2 regions of the Colwellia sp. MEBiC06753 genome follow, and region 1 is predicted to be linked to the other one. Evidence: predicted binding sites of a transcription regulator. Region 1 holds the regulator's gene; the other holds the start of a gene.

The links. The regulator sigma-54, encoded in region 1, starts transcription at its own class of promoters, with help from an activator protein. The targets are predictions, from matches to a motif close to GTTGGCACGNNNNTNGNNT.
Region 2: a site for sigma-54 is predicted at 5,407-5,425, ahead of ACOB82_RS03250 (ANTAR domain-containing response regulator). Genes of this name have one in related genera too.

Annotation. Positions count from the first base shown of each region.
Region 1 covers NZ_JBQMTM010000011.1:40,412-48,045, reverse strand. The annotation lists gene ACOB82_RS10065 (HPr family phosphocarrier protein) at 1-185, opposite strand, end outside; gene rapZ (RNase adapter RapZ) at 185-1,039, opposite strand; gene ptsN (PTS IIA-like nitrogen regulatory protein PtsN) at 1,043-1,498, opposite strand; gene hpf (ribosome hibernation promoting factor) at 1,502-1,789, opposite strand; gene ACOB82_RS10045 (RNA polymerase factor sigma-54) at 1,817-3,322, opposite strand; gene lptB (LPS export ABC transporter ATP-binding protein) at 3,411-4,142, opposite strand; gene lptA (lipopolysaccharide transport periplasmic protein LptA) at 4,143-4,649, opposite strand; gene lptC (LPS export ABC transporter periplasmic protein LptC) at 4,615-5,181, opposite strand; gene kdsC (3-deoxy-manno-octulosonate-8-phosphatase KdsC) at 5,178-5,726, opposite strand; gene ACOB82_RS10020 (KpsF/GutQ family sugar-phosphate isomerase) at 5,726-6,697, opposite strand; gene ACOB82_RS10015 (calcium/sodium antiporter) at 6,712-7,634, opposite strand, start outside.
Region 2 covers NZ_JBQMTM010000003.1:18,667-26,300, reverse strand. The annotation lists gene ACOB82_RS03270 (ABC transporter ATP-binding protein) at 1-646, opposite strand, end outside; gene ACOB82_RS03265 (ABC transporter permease) at 681-1,679, opposite strand; gene ACOB82_RS03260 (CmpA/NrtA family ABC transporter substrate-binding protein) at 1,722-3,116, opposite strand; gene ACOB82_RS03255 (CmpA/NrtA family ABC transporter substrate-binding protein) at 3,595-4,761, opposite strand; gene ACOB82_RS03250 (ANTAR domain-containing response regulator) at 4,758-5,363, opposite strand; gene ACOB82_RS03245 (trypsin-like serine protease) at 5,600-7,634, opposite strand, start outside.

The DNA of each region.
Region 1 (7,634 bases):
GTTTTCCCTTGGCCGCCCGCCAATAACATTAATGCCATAATGCTATTAGCATCTGCCGCGTTGTCACCAAGACTCACGGTAATACTAGAATTAAATTGCTGGCTTAGCTGCGCTAACTTCGTTGCCGCTCTGGCATGTAAGCCAAGCTTATTGATGATTTCTACTTCTTTTTCTAATACAGGCATTAGGTACTCTTAATATCGATATCTCTATGGCGAGATTGGACATCGTCACGCTCTTTTCTAAAGTTACTGGCAAGTAGTTCTGCAATATAAACCGAACGATGTTTACCGCCAGTACAACCAATAGCTATGGTGACATAACTACGGTTATTACGTTCTAAGTGTGGCAACCAAGTCATTAGAAAACTATTAATTTGCCAAACAAATTTAGTGACAATTGGCTGGCTGGCAAGAAAGTCTCGAACGGGGGCATCAAGGCCGGTTTGGGTTTTTAACTCTTTATCCCAAAATGGGTTAGGTAAAAACCTCGCATCAAAGACATAATCGGCGTCTGCTGGAATACCATGTTTAAAACCAAAGGATTCAAACACCAACACCATAGAGCCTGTTTTCTTACCTAAAATACGTTCACGCACAAGATCTGATAACTGGTGTGGCGATAACTGGCTGGTATTGATATATAAATCAGCGCGGGTCGATACTGGCTCTAGTAATTTCTTTTCTAACGATATTGCCTGATCGAGGGCGATATTTTGTCGAATAAGTGGATGCAAACGGCGGGTTTCGCTAAAACGTCTAATCAGATCATTATCATTTGCATCAAGGTAGAGTACCGTTAGTTCAACCGCTGATGGCAAATAATCAATAATTTCTTTTACATCATTAGGATCAGCAGGAAGGTTACGCACATCTAAACTTACAGCTACGGTATCGTAGTCATTAATAACCGTGTGAGTTAGTGCCGGCAATAAATTAACCGGGATGTTATCTACGCAATAGTAGCCTAAATCTTCCAGCACTCTTAGTGCCACTGACTTTCCTGACCCTGAGCGGCCACTTACAATAATTAACTTCATGGCTTACTCTTGAGCATCACTTATGATTTGGTAAAGCTCATGATTGTCTCGGCAACGTCGAATTTGTTTGGTTAATTGTTTATCACTAAACAGCTTGGCAATACTTTGCAGGGTTGATAAGTGCTCTTGGCAGCAATCTTCAGGTACAAACAACGCAATAAAAATATCAACTGCGCGGTTATCTATTGCATCAAAATCTACTGGCTGCTCTGAGGTCATTAATACAGCAACCACATGATGAGTCCCCGTTAAACGTCCATGAGGTATGGCAATGCCATTCCCAATACCCGTGCTACCCATTTTTTCACGTTCCATTAAACTTTCTAAAAGCTCAAAAGTAGAGTGTTCAGGAATGCGATGCGTCGCTACTGCACAAATTTGTTCGAGGATTTTCTTTTTACTTTGAATTTGGACTGCACAGGATGTGCAGTCCTCGGTGAGTATATCTTGCAGCTTCATAAGTTAATGCTGGGTTATCTTACCTTTGTATTTAAGAATTTGACGATCTAACTTATCAATCAGTGAATCTATTGATGCGTACATATCTTGGTTTTCTGCTGAGGCATGCACTTCAGAACCATTCAGGTGAACCGTCGCTTCTGCTTTTTGCTTTAATTTTTCTACTGTAAGAACGACATACACATTATTGATGTGATCAAAGTGCCGCTCTAGCTTTGCAAACTTGGTGTTAACGAAATCGCGTAATGAATCTGTCACTTCCACATGGTGGCCTGATAAATTAATTTGCATAAGCTCTTTTCCTCATTGCTTGATTACTTATAGTAAACTTTTTCTTTGATTTGACGGTGGAATAGATAAAGACTCTCGGTATTTAGCTATAGTCCGTCTCGCCACATTAATGCCTTGTTCGGCCAGCAACTCTGCCATTTTGCTATCACTTAATGGCTTCGAAGGTACTTCTGCTGAAACAAGTTTCTTTATTAATGCTCTGATAGCTGTTGATGAACATTCCCCCCCGTTTTCAGTACTTACGTGACTTGAGAAGAAGTATTTCAATTCAAAAATACCTCTTGGTGTGTGCATGAATTTTTGCGTCGTTACCCGCGAGATCGTTGATTCATGCATATCAACCGCTTCCGCAATATCATTCAACACCATAGGTCGCATAGCCTCAGGGCCATATTCAAAAAAACCTTGCTGGCGTTGAACAATACAGTTAGACACTTTTAATAGCGTTTCGTTGCGACTCTCTAAACTTTTTATAAACCATTTCGCTTCTTGCAGGTTAGCACGAATAAATTGGTTATCATCTGATGACTTCATTGTTTTGGTCATGGCCGCATACTGTTGATTAATCGACAGTTTTGGCGCAGTACTTGGGTTTAGTTCAACCACCCAACGACCATTTTTCTTTTCTACGGATACATCAGGGATAACATACTGATCATCGCTTTTAATGACGGCATCACCAGGGCGAGGATTTAACGACTGAATTAAACGAATGACTTCACGTAATTGGTCTTCTTTTAATTTCGTCTTCCTCATTATTTGACGATAGTCACGATTACCCAATAAATCAATGTGCTCAGAAATGATTAATTTACTTTCCGCTAAATAAGGCGTTTCTTTGTCAAATTGATTCAATTGAATCAGTAAACATTCAGGTACTGAACGCGCAGCCACACCTACTGGGTCAAACATATTTACCCGTTTAAGTACGGCTTCGACTTCATCTAATTCAACATCGTCAATGCCAATACTTTCTAAAATATCTTCTGCTGATACGGTCAAATAACCGGCATCATCAACAGCATCAATTATCGCCATGGCAATGGCTTCATCAGTTTCTGTAAACGGGGTTAATTCCATTTGCCAGCGTAAATGATCTTGAATCGACTCTGTTGTTTCGCCTTGATAAACATAGTCATCGCTGCCAGATGTGCCAATACCAGAACTAGAAACCCCTGCACTAAATGAGTCATCCCACGTAGAATCAACACTTAACTCTTCTGGAATATCATTTTTTTCCATCGCATCGGTGGTGCTAACTTCATCGGCGCTTGGCGCAGCATCTTCACTACCATCACTATAGTTTTGCTCGGACTGAGCGCTGGCTGAATATGACGCTTCTTCAATGCTGGTATTATTATCGTCTTGGTTATTGCTAGACTCATCCACTTCTAACAATGGATTGCTTTCAAGCGCTTCCTGAATTTCTTGTTGTAAATCAAGCGTCGATAATTGTAATAACTTAATCGCCTGCTGAAGCTGAGGCGTCATGGTAAGTTGTTGACCAATCTTAAGTTGAAGTGATGGGCGCATCGAGTATTTACAAGTCCTATTGTTCTAATTTAGCTTTAAACCAATTTAGCTTTAAATTGGTGTTAATTTATTAATGTTATATTGCTTACTATAGCTTGAATTGCTCGCCTAGGTATACATCTCTTACTTGCTGATTTGCAAGAATTTGATCTGAATTACCTTCAGCAATTAATTCACCGTGACTGACGATATAAGCATGTTCACAAACATCGAGGGTTTCACGGACATTATGATCAGTGATTAATACGCCAATTCCGCGCTGTTTCAGATGAATAATAATCTTTTTTATATCGCCAACCGAAATCGGATCAACACCAGCAAACGGCTCATCTAGCAAAATAAAACGCGGGTCTGCCGCTAATGCCCGAGCAATTTCGACACGTCGGCGTTCACCACCTGATAAACTCATGCCAGTATTATCTCTAATATGGCCAATATTAAATTCTTCAATAAGCAGCTCTACTTTTTCTTCCCGCTCAAGTGCAGAGAGATCTTTTCGAGTTTGCAAAATCGCCATAATATTTTCGTATACGGTTAATTTACGAAAAATAGACGCTTCTTGTGGTAAATAGCCAATGCCTCGCCGCGCTCTTTCATGCATCGGCAATAAAGTTAAATCTTCATCATTTAACATGATTTGGCCGCCATCATTCGGCACTAAACCAACAATCATATAAAACGACGTTGTTTTACCAGCACCATTTGGCCCAAGAAGACCAACAATTTGCCCTTCCCCCACTTGTAAGCTGACATTTTTAACAACCTGTCGACCTTTATAGGCCTTTGCCAACCCTTTGGCAGATAATGTACCCTCTGCCATTTAATTATTACCTTTTGCTTTAGGTTTTAATATGGTGGTCACAGATTGTTCACCGCCTTCTGCTTCCAATTGTTCAGTTAAGGTATTGTAGACAATTTTATCACCGCTCACTTCACTGCCAGCTTGACGCAATAAAGCGTTGCCAGTGATAGTTATAGTATAGGTTGACGGCTCGTATTTAATTTCATCTGCTTGCAGGCGAATTTTGCTGCCATCTTCAAGTTGTTGTTCAAATACCGCTGGCTTACCTTTGGCTAAATAGGTTTCATTACCACGTTGTTCTTGGCTATAAACCTGTACTAAATCAGCCTGAATAGACAATGTTCCTTGAGTAATATTTACATCATCCAAATAACTGGCAATCCGGTTTTTTAAGTCGCCCGCTTGTCGTTTAGATTTAATAACAATCTCTTTTTCAAGGTCTAATTTTGCCGCGTATACTGGGGCAATAACGACTAACGCTATTGCCGCGTTAGCTAGTAGTTTTTTGATAAATCGTTTGCACATGCTCAGTCAATGTCATCTGTTTAGTATTTAAATCAATAATCAAGCCAGAACCATACATGGTAAAATCTTCTCCTTGAATCATGATCGTTTGATCAGAGCTGATTATGTTGGTATTCAAGTCTAATTCAAGGTACTTACAATGTATCTCTTTAATTAAACTATTTTCTTCCATCGCTGTTAACAACACCCTATTTTTTAATATCACACGGTTATTGCTATAAAGCGTGCCTTCAGCCGCTGCAAGTTTCCATGGCAAGGTATTATCTTTAGGGAAAATGGTATAGTTAGGAAATTCCAAGCGAGTAAACGAAAGCTCAGCGTAATGTTCCATGCGTTGGGCTTCAATTTTGTAGGACAATTTCCCTTCATCATTATAAATATCGCTGTTTAACACTTCGGCAATAAAGTCTGGTGTTAGTTCCGTATCAATAACATTAATATTATCCGTCTGTGCTTTGCGCCAATGCACAACGCCGTATGTCATCAGGCTAAACAACAAGATGGCAAATGCGAGCCAATGTAATCGGCTCATATACTTGCGCCTTTAGCCCCAGCCAACGTTTGCTGACTAAACATGATTAAATCACACAATTCTCGTACTGCGCCAAAGCCACCTTTGGTAAAGGTTTGATAATCAGCATGTTTAATCACATAAGGGTGAGCGTCTTGAACGGCAACTCCTAAACCAACATGCGAAATACATGGCATATCAGCCATGTCATCACCAATGTAAGCCACCTGCTGAGGAGAAAGCCCAAGCGTGTTCAATATGTCTAACATCGCAGGCATTTTATCTTCTTGGCCTTGAACAATATGTTTCACCGTTAACGCTGTCATACGTGACTCAACTATGTGCGAACGTCTGCCAGTAATAATCGCCACTTCGACACCAGAGTTTATTAATGCTTTAATACCGAAGCCATCTTTAGTATGAAACGCTTTAAGTTCCTCACCATCGTTACCTAAGTAAATACGGCCATCAGAAAACACACCGTCAACATCGCAAACTAGCAACTTTATCGCTTTGGCTTTTTCAATAATGCGCTGATCAACATCACCATAAAGGGTTTCTACCATTACAGTACTCCCGACTTTAATAAGTCATGCATATTCATCGCACCAATCGGCTTTTGATCTTCATCAACCACAATCAAGCCATTTATTTTTTTGTCTTCCATTATCTTAAGTGCCTCAGCCGCCAGCATATCTTGCTCAGCAACTCGTGGCGATTTAGTCATTACATTGGCAATCACATCTTGGTGAATATCCACTTGATTGTCTAGTATTCGACGCAAATCACCGTCGGTAAAGATACCCACTAAACTCCCCTGTTCATTGACTACGCCAGTCATACCTAAACCTTTTTGTGACACTTCAACTAAGGCTTCTTTGATAAGCGCACGTTCACCAACAATCGGCAAGCGCTCGCCAGTATGCATAATATCAGACAATCTTAATAGTAAGCGTTTGCCCAAACTACCACCTGGGTGAGAAAGCGCAAAATCATCAGCAGTAAAACCACGAGCCTTTAGCAAAGCGACAGCGATGGCATCGCCCATTACTAAGGTTGCGGTAGTGCTAGAAGTTGGCGCTAAACCAAGCGGACACGCTTCTTGTTCAACGTGCACACATAAATGGTATTCCGCTAACTTCGCCAATGTTGACTCTGGATTACCCGTCATTGAAATTAAGGTCGCACCGATACGTTTAATCACTGGCGCTATCGCTAGTACTTCACCAGTTTCTCCTGAGTTTGATATAGCAAGCACAATATCATCTTTAGTGATCATACCTAGGTCGCCATGACTCGCTTCACCGGGGTGAACAAAAAATGCGGGTGTACCTGTACTGGCTAAAGTCGCTGCTATTTTGCCACCGATATGCCCGGATTTACCCATGCCAACAACAATAATACGACCATGGCACGTCATCATTGACTGACAGGCTAGCGCAAACTCTTGATTAATAAAGCTATGTAAACCTTTAACCGCATTGGTTTCAATATCAATAACTTGTTTAGCTAAGGCAATAAAGTTGAATTCGTTCATAAGACTCAGTTCCGTTATGCCAAGTTAGAAAAGAGTAACACTTGATAGCCGATGAAGGTTAAAAACAGCACCCCACCTTTTAATCGTGTAATTCTAAACGCACCTTTTTTACGGCTAAAACATAATGCAAATAGCAGTAATGTGACACCAACCATATATGGGGCGTCGCGCGTTGCAGCACTGGCATCAATAACTCCAGGAGCAATTAAGCCCGGCAATGACAGCACAGCCAAAATATTGAAAATATTAGAGCCAATAATATTACCCAGAGCTAAATCATCTTCTTTTTTGATGATACTCATAATACTGGCGGCCAACTCAGGTAAGCTGGTGCCAATGGCGATAATAGTTAAACCAATCACTAAATCACTGACACCAAAAGTTTTGGCAATAAATACTGCAGAATCGACTAAATAGTCAGCGCTAAGTGGCAACAAAATAATCCCCACAATTAACCAGAACAATGCAATACCATTACTGGTTGCTTCTGGCACTTCAGCTTCAGCTTCAACAATCATAGGGTCGTCAACGGGGTTGCTTTTTGCACGTTTTAAGGTAATAACCAGTAATGTCGCAATATAAACAAAAAAGCCCAGCATCAAGATACAACCTTCGGTAAACGAAAGCTCAACATCCATCAACATTAAATAAGCAATAACTGTAATTAATAAAATTAACGGTAATTCACGCTTAATGGTTGAAGAAGATACCTGCATAGGTTGAAACAGCGCGGTTAAGCCTAACACCAAGGCGATGTTGGTAATATTGGAACCTATCGCATTACCAATAGCCGTATTAGGGTTGCCAGCCATTGACGCAGTTGCTGCCACCATCATTTCTGGAGCCGACGACCCCATTGCGACAATAGTTAAACCGATAATCATTGGTGAAACACCAAAGTTACGCGCCACAGACGAGGCGCCATAGACAAATTTAT
Region 2 (7,634 bases), on a different contig from region 1:
GCCCATTAGTCATCATGACAATACGATCGGAGAGTAAAACCGCTTCATCGACATCATGGGTGATCATGATCACTGTGTTATTTAATGAATCCTGAATTTCCATTAAGGAGTCTTGCATATGAGCGCGAGTCAACGCATCAAGCGCGCCAAACGGTTCATCCATAAGTAACACTTCCGGCTGCATAGCAAGTGCCCTTGCAATGCCTACGCGTTGTTTCATCCCCCCTGAGATTTCATCAGGGCGTTTGTGCATGGCATGATCCATATGCACCAACTTTAAGTTATGCTCAATCCATTCTTTCATTTGCCTAGCGTTCATGGTCTTTTTAAATACTTGCTTAACCGCTAACTCAACATTTTGATAAGCCGTTAACCAAGGCAACAATGAATGATTTTGAAAGACAACAGCACGCTCCGGCCCAGGCTCAGTGACTTCTTTGTTATTAAGTAAAACACCGCCTTTGGTTGCCTGATAAAGCCCGGCAACAACATTTAAAACCGTTGATTTTCCGCAACCAGAGTGGCCAATTAATGAAATAAACTCGCCTTTTTTAATTGATAAATCGACATTCTTTAGCGCGGTAAAATCACCTTTAGGCGTTGGAAATACCATGTCAATTTGGCTAATTTCTAACAGTGTGCTCATGTGTTAATTCCTTATTAATTCCTAAAAGTGCCAGTTAACGCTGGGCGCTCGATTTATCCCAAGACAATAGTCGTTGTAGTTGCAACATCGACTTATCAAGGGCAAAGCCAATAAAGCCAATGACAATAACGGCTGTCATAATGCGGCTCAGTGATTGCGAGCTACCATTTTGAAACTCGTCCCAAACAAATTTGCCTAGACCAGGGTTTTGCGCCAGCATTTCCGCAGCTATTAACACCATCCAAGCAATACCAAGTGATAAACGCATGCCGGTAAAAATTGCAGGAACAGCAGCTGGCAATACAATTTTTTGGACATGAACAAGGCTAGGTAGTCTTAGCACCCGAGAAACATTGACCCAATCTTCATTAATTGCTGATACTCCCACTGCGGTGTTAATTACCATTGGCCAAATGCAGCACAAAGTGACAGTGATCATTGAGTTAACGAATGATTTAGCCAGTAGCGGATCAGGTGTCACGTAAACCGCACTGACCACCATAGTGACTAAAGGCAACCACGCTAACGGTGAAACAGGTTTAAATATTTGAATAATAGGATTTATTGCCGTATTCAAGCTATGGCTTAAACCAACGGCAATCCCCAGTGGAATAGCAATTAACGCCGCTAAGATAAAACCGCTCATCACGGTTATTAAGCTAGTAGCGATTTGATCGAGGAAAGTTTCTTTGCCGGTATAGCTACGGATTTTCGCTTGATAATTGGGATCAGCCGCTAACCGTTGTTCATTTCGTGCTTGTTGACGTTGATAAAACGCTGTTTCTTTTTCGCGTTCAGCTTTGTGCTCTTGGTAAAGATTACCCATTTGGCTATAGACCGCAGACGGTCCAGGAAACTTACCTAACGAAGTATCAATATTGCTGGCGGCAAAAGACCACAATAATAAAAAGATAACGATACCAACAACCGGTAACAAAAAGCGCTGTAACTTTTGACTGAGTAGTAATTGGACATATCCCAACCATGAATACTTAGCGTTAGATGTCATCATTTTTTCGATTAAGGTGGTCATTGTACTTTTCCTGTTATTTACTTAGCGTGAATCAATATTTGGCTAAATCTTGTCGCCAGCTTTAAGGCCAATAGTAAATTTATTGATATAAGCATTGGGTTGGGTGCCATCAAACACTATGTTGTCGATAAAGTGAGTTTGTGGTGATCGAAAGCCATCTTCATCCATCACCTCGGCAAAATCTGACGCTAACATTAATTTTTCATCAACCAGCGATTGTGCAGCTTGTAAGTAAATATCTGGACGGTAGACTTTTTTGGCGACGTCGACATACCAGCTATCCGGTTTATCATCACTGATTTGTCCCCAGCGACGCATTTGCGTTAAGTACCAAATAGCATCTGAATAATAAGGAAAAGTGGCGTTATAACGGAAAAATACGTTGAAATCTGGCACCGCACGTCTATCGCCTTTTTCATATTCAAAGGTGCCGGTCATGCTATTGGCAATAACCTCGTAATCCGCACCAACGTAATTTGATTGGCTTAGAATTTTTACCGCGGCTGGGCGATTAGCATTGTTATTTTCATCAAGCCACTTGGCTGCGCGAATTAATGCACGAGTTAAACGAATCGTCGTGTTTGGGTATTTCTCTGCGAACGCTTTGGTGATACCAAATACTTTTTCCGGATTATTTTTCCAAATTTCGTAGTCAGTAACCACAGGCACGCCAATGCCTTTAAATACTGCTTGTTGGTTCCACGGTTCACCAACACAGTAGCCATAAATTGTACCTGCCTCTAACGTAGCAGGCATTTGTGGTGGTGGCGTTACTGATAATAGTGCTTGTGCGTTAATTTTTCCTGATGTGTCACCTTTGTGAGGTGCGTAAAACCCAGGGTGTATACCACCTGCGGCTAACCAGTAGCGCAATTCATAATTATGGGTAGAAACAGGGAAAACCATGCCCATGTTAAATGGTTTACCCTGGGCAGCATAGCTTTCAACAATTGGCTTTAAAGCATCTGCTTTAATTGGGTGAACCGGTTTACCATCTGCTTGCTTAGGAATATTGGCTTTCATTTGCTGCCAAATATCATTAGAAACGGTAATACCATTTCCATTTAAATCCATTGAAAACGGCGTAATGATCTCGGCTTTAGTACCATAACCTATAGTCGCAGCTATCGGTTGTCCTGCAAGCATATGAGCGCCGTCTAATCGGCCATCAATAACACCATCAAGTAACACTTTCCAATTAGCTTGCGCTTCGATGGTGACATATAAACCCTCGTCTTCGAAAAAACCCTGCTCATAGGCAATGGCAATAGGTGCCATATCGGTTAGCTTAATAAAGCCAAAGGTTAATTCTTCTTTTTCTGGATAACCTAATGGCTGCGCTTCAGCGCTAATAGCTAAGACATTCAAGGTTAAGGCACCAGCCAAACATACACTGCTATAGAGTTTTGCGGGTGCGTTAAATAAACGACTAAACATAAATTTCTCCCAATAAAAAAGCCCGCTGCGCTCTGAAATAATCAGTCGCCTGCGGGCTACATTGCCAAACCAATCTTGATGACACCTTTGCCAATAGATCAGTAAATAAATTGTCTTTTCTATGTTTACTTTACATATTTAATTAGCAATACCATCGTCGGTTAAGCTAATTAATTAATTTATTTATTATTAATTTTAAATTTTTACTTCTAGTTTGATTTATTAGCGTTAGCCCAAGTTGGCCTCAAAACTAGATTGCTTCTTAGGCATTCTTATCGAATACATTTTTAGTAATACAGATTTAGTGCCAACTTAACAAAAAACATATATCCTATTGTAAATAAAGAAATTTAACGTGTTTTAAATTAAAACTAGTTTATTTAGCTGTGTACATTTTGCATCGTTATAGCGCATTACTTGTCCACAACTGGTGCAAAAATAGTGCGAACAAATTTTATTTAATCTGTTAACAGATGCTCTATTCCAGCATAACTTGTTTGGCACTTTGGTAAATATCTTCCCGAAAAACTTGATCAACAATACTTGCTAGATCCGTTTTTTCATATGACTCAAGCTGCCCATTATGGCCAAACTCTATCATTTGCGATAACAGCCAGCTTCCCTGCTTCACAGTTGGCCGGTTAATTGACTGCTCGTTTGTTTGTGCCAATGATTGCTCAAGTAGCACGGCAAACCGGTTATAGCGGGGAATGCTTCGCGGTGACATTTGATGATGAACCAAGCAGCTACCAATTAAGGATGGACCGATAACGGATAACTCAACGCCTAAATACTGTTCTCGACTTAGTAATCTTGCTGCTTCAAAGCGATTGGCAACATCTATTAGCCAGTTACATGCTTTTTGCAAAGCAACAATTAGTGCTTTAGTCGTTTCTGGGTATTGCTGCTGCCATGATTGGGTAACTGCTAATACTTTCTCTGGCATATCAGGCCAAACATCACATGAGGTAATACCCGTCACACCTATACCATCTCGCACAGCTTTTGCATTCCATGGCCCCCCCACACAGAAACCATCTATATCACCGCTTTGTAGTGCATCAACCATACTTGCCGGCGGAATAATAACAATATCAACATCTTCTTTACTGATACCGCTTTGCGTAAGCCAACTCATTAATTGGTAGTAGTGACAACTATGAGGATAAACCGTGGCAAATTTTAGTTTTTCGCCAATTCGTTTTCGTTGCTCAATAACGGGAATTAACCATTTAGCCGCTAGAGGAAAAGTCAATGCTGTCGTTAAGTTTAATTGCTGTATTTCATCAAAAAGCGCTAGTGATACAGTAATTCCATTGCCATTTTGACTTAACACCATAGGTGCAATAACGTTGACCGGCTCGCCAGTTAAGCCAAGCGTACTTGCTAGTGGCATTGGCGCTAAACATTCAACGGCATCTAAGGCACCAATGTGTAACTTGTCGCGCAGTGTTGCCCAAGAAAATTGCTTGTGTAAACTCACTGATAATCCTTGTTCAGCAAAATAGCCGTTTTCTTGTGCTATCACTAATGGCGCACAATCGGTTAACGGTATAAAACCTATTGCTAAGGTCGACTTTTCTATGGCAAATTTTTGAGCGGGCATATTTTGGGAAGACATATCCTGGAATGGCATAAGTGTCATGATGATTTCTCCAACATTTGCGCGAATGAGATTATATTTTGGGCGACATCTTCAATTTTCTGACCATTATCCATCGCCATTTTACGGATCCGCTGATAGGCTTGATGCTCAGTTAATTTTTGGCTTTCCATTAACCAAGTTTTTGCTTGATCTACTGCGCGCTGACTCGAAAGTTTTTGTTTCGTTTTAACCAATTCTTGTTTAAGACTTTGAAATTCACTAAAGCGTGCTAAAGCGGTATCTAAAATTGAGCGCACTCGTTCGATATTAACTCCACCAGCAATATATGCACTTACGCCTGACTTTACAGATTGCTTGATTACTTCAGAGTCACCTTGTTGGGAAAACATTACCACAGGTTTTGGATTAGCATCAGAAATCACACTTAAACTGTCGAGAATATCGCGACTTGGCGATTCAATGTCGATGATTATAATATCTGGCTGCAGCGCTTCTACTTGCTTGAGTAAAGACATGCCTGTAGTGGCAACATGTTTAATACAATATTGGGAGCTATCTAATGCTTCTATTAAGGCTTGTGCTTTTAGTTTATTGTTTTCTATAAGCAACACGCTTAATTCAGTTTGATAATGGCGTTCCATGTGTTCATTACAGCGGTTTAACATCAGGTAGTTAATGTATCTAAATCAAGTAACATACCAACAATAAAACCAATTTAAAAACAATGTGTTACTTAAATCAATAACGTTGAATTTAAATACAATGCGCTATATCAACGCATTGTTGCCTTATTTTGGTGAAACAAAATGCCCATAAGATAAAGCCCGCTTATAGCGGGCTTTATCACTTAACAATATCTGATATCAACTTAGCTAACTTAACTAAAATTCACACGTTTTCTAAATAATGCTATTACAGCAACGATGGATAGCCAAAACATACTGCCGCCAGAAGAGCTAGAGCTTTTGTCGGGGGTTGGGCTAGGAGTTGGTGTTGGCGTCGGATCGGGAGTATCTACTTTTGGGGTAAATTGAATATTACGCAAATAACCTTTATCTTCCCCTTCTGATGCCGCAGGATCTTTATAATAAATCCAGGTTAAATAGTTTTCTTCGCCAGTCAGGTTTAATGATATTGAAGTAAATTCAACCTCACCTGAAATAAAGCTATATTGTTCACCGTTAATATATAAATAAAGCGCATCATACGGGTCTTCTGGTGCATCAACATTTTCTTCTGATGAAACAGACCACTCGAAACTGATCTCACCTTCACCGTTAATTACCGCCATAACAATACTTTGTTGTTCATGGGTGATATTACCGCTTTCAATATCGCCCGTTACCGATGTTTGCCATGGTTTATTACCGCCACTGAACCAAGTAACATCGCTATTACTCATTAAGGCATTTTCAATTACAGCTGATGAACTAATCGCATTAGCGACTAATCGGCTCTGACTGGCAGCAATATTGCCGTTTAGACTCGATATTTGTAATGTCGCTTCACTTTGTCCTGCAGCACTACTTAAAAAGTTTATCGCTAACTCACAGCTATCACCAGCGGCTAATTGTTGGCATAGATTTGAGCTATCGCTGGTGATGGAGAATTCATCATCGCCGGTAATTTGAAAACTTAATTGCGCATCTTCCAACGTATTATTGGTTAGTGTTACAGTAAATTCTTGCGTGCTACTTACTGGCACTACATGTAAATCAATTAACTGATCAACAGCAATACCTTGAGTGATCGATTGAATCCATAGTTGAAATTCAGAAATGCGGGCAAATACACCAGGATAGCCTTTCGCTGCGCAGCCATACCCCCAACTAACAACACCAACCTGTTGCCAACCTTCATTGGTATTAATTACAAGTGGACCACCACTATCACCCTGACATGAGCTTTTGCCGCCAGCGGCTACATCGGCACAAATCATGCGCTCTGTAATACCTGTGTTTTCAGTGTTGGTACCACTACCGAATAAGGAATTAGCTAACACAGTTTTACAACGTTGGTTGGTCATTAACTGCAATTCAACTTGATGCAATACATCTGGATATGAACCAGTGGGTCCTTCGCCAGGTTCATACCCAACGCGACCTCCCCAACCCATGACAATTGCTGGGTCTGCATTAGCTGCAGCGGCATCGACCGTTGCTTTCGTTGCCAAACTGATAGCTGGCGTATCTACGGCAGTCACTAATTCTATTAGCGCCATATCATAATCAAGCGAGATATTATCAAAGTCAGGATGCATATATGCCCGCTTAACGGCAATTGCATTTTCGGCGCCATCGCTTAAGTCATATTCCCCTACATTCACCTTCAATTGTGATAAATTGGCTTCATCTAAACAGTGGGCAGCTGTTAGCACCCATTTATCACCAATAAATGTTGCCCCACAAAACGAGTCTTGGGCAATAATCGGCAGAACTTCCACTGACACCTCAGCTATCTTCCCTAAATAACTTGACAACAGTTGTTGGCCAACTTGCTGAGTGACAGCAATAACAGGTATGGTTCCAGAAAATTCATCGCCCAATGTGCCATTTATCTGGCCTTGTTCATTGTTGTAAATTATTGCACCAACACCACCACCAGTTTGACAGTTTTCAGCTTTTACCGAGAAGTTAATTTCGCCACGCTCGATCAAGCAAACTTTATTTTGTGCACCGGAGCAGACATTATCACCAATACCACAATCAACTAGTTCTCCAGTTACATTTCCTGTTGGCGTATAGTTAAACCCCGCTGAATCGAAACTATCATTGCCAAAACGCAAGTCAGTATCTATTTGTTCATTGGTATAAACTAATGCCGACATCCACGGCCAATCGCCACTAGTTGCTGGTTGGCCTCCAACAATTTTCGGCTGAATAACGGGATTGATTTCTTTTGCATTCAAATGA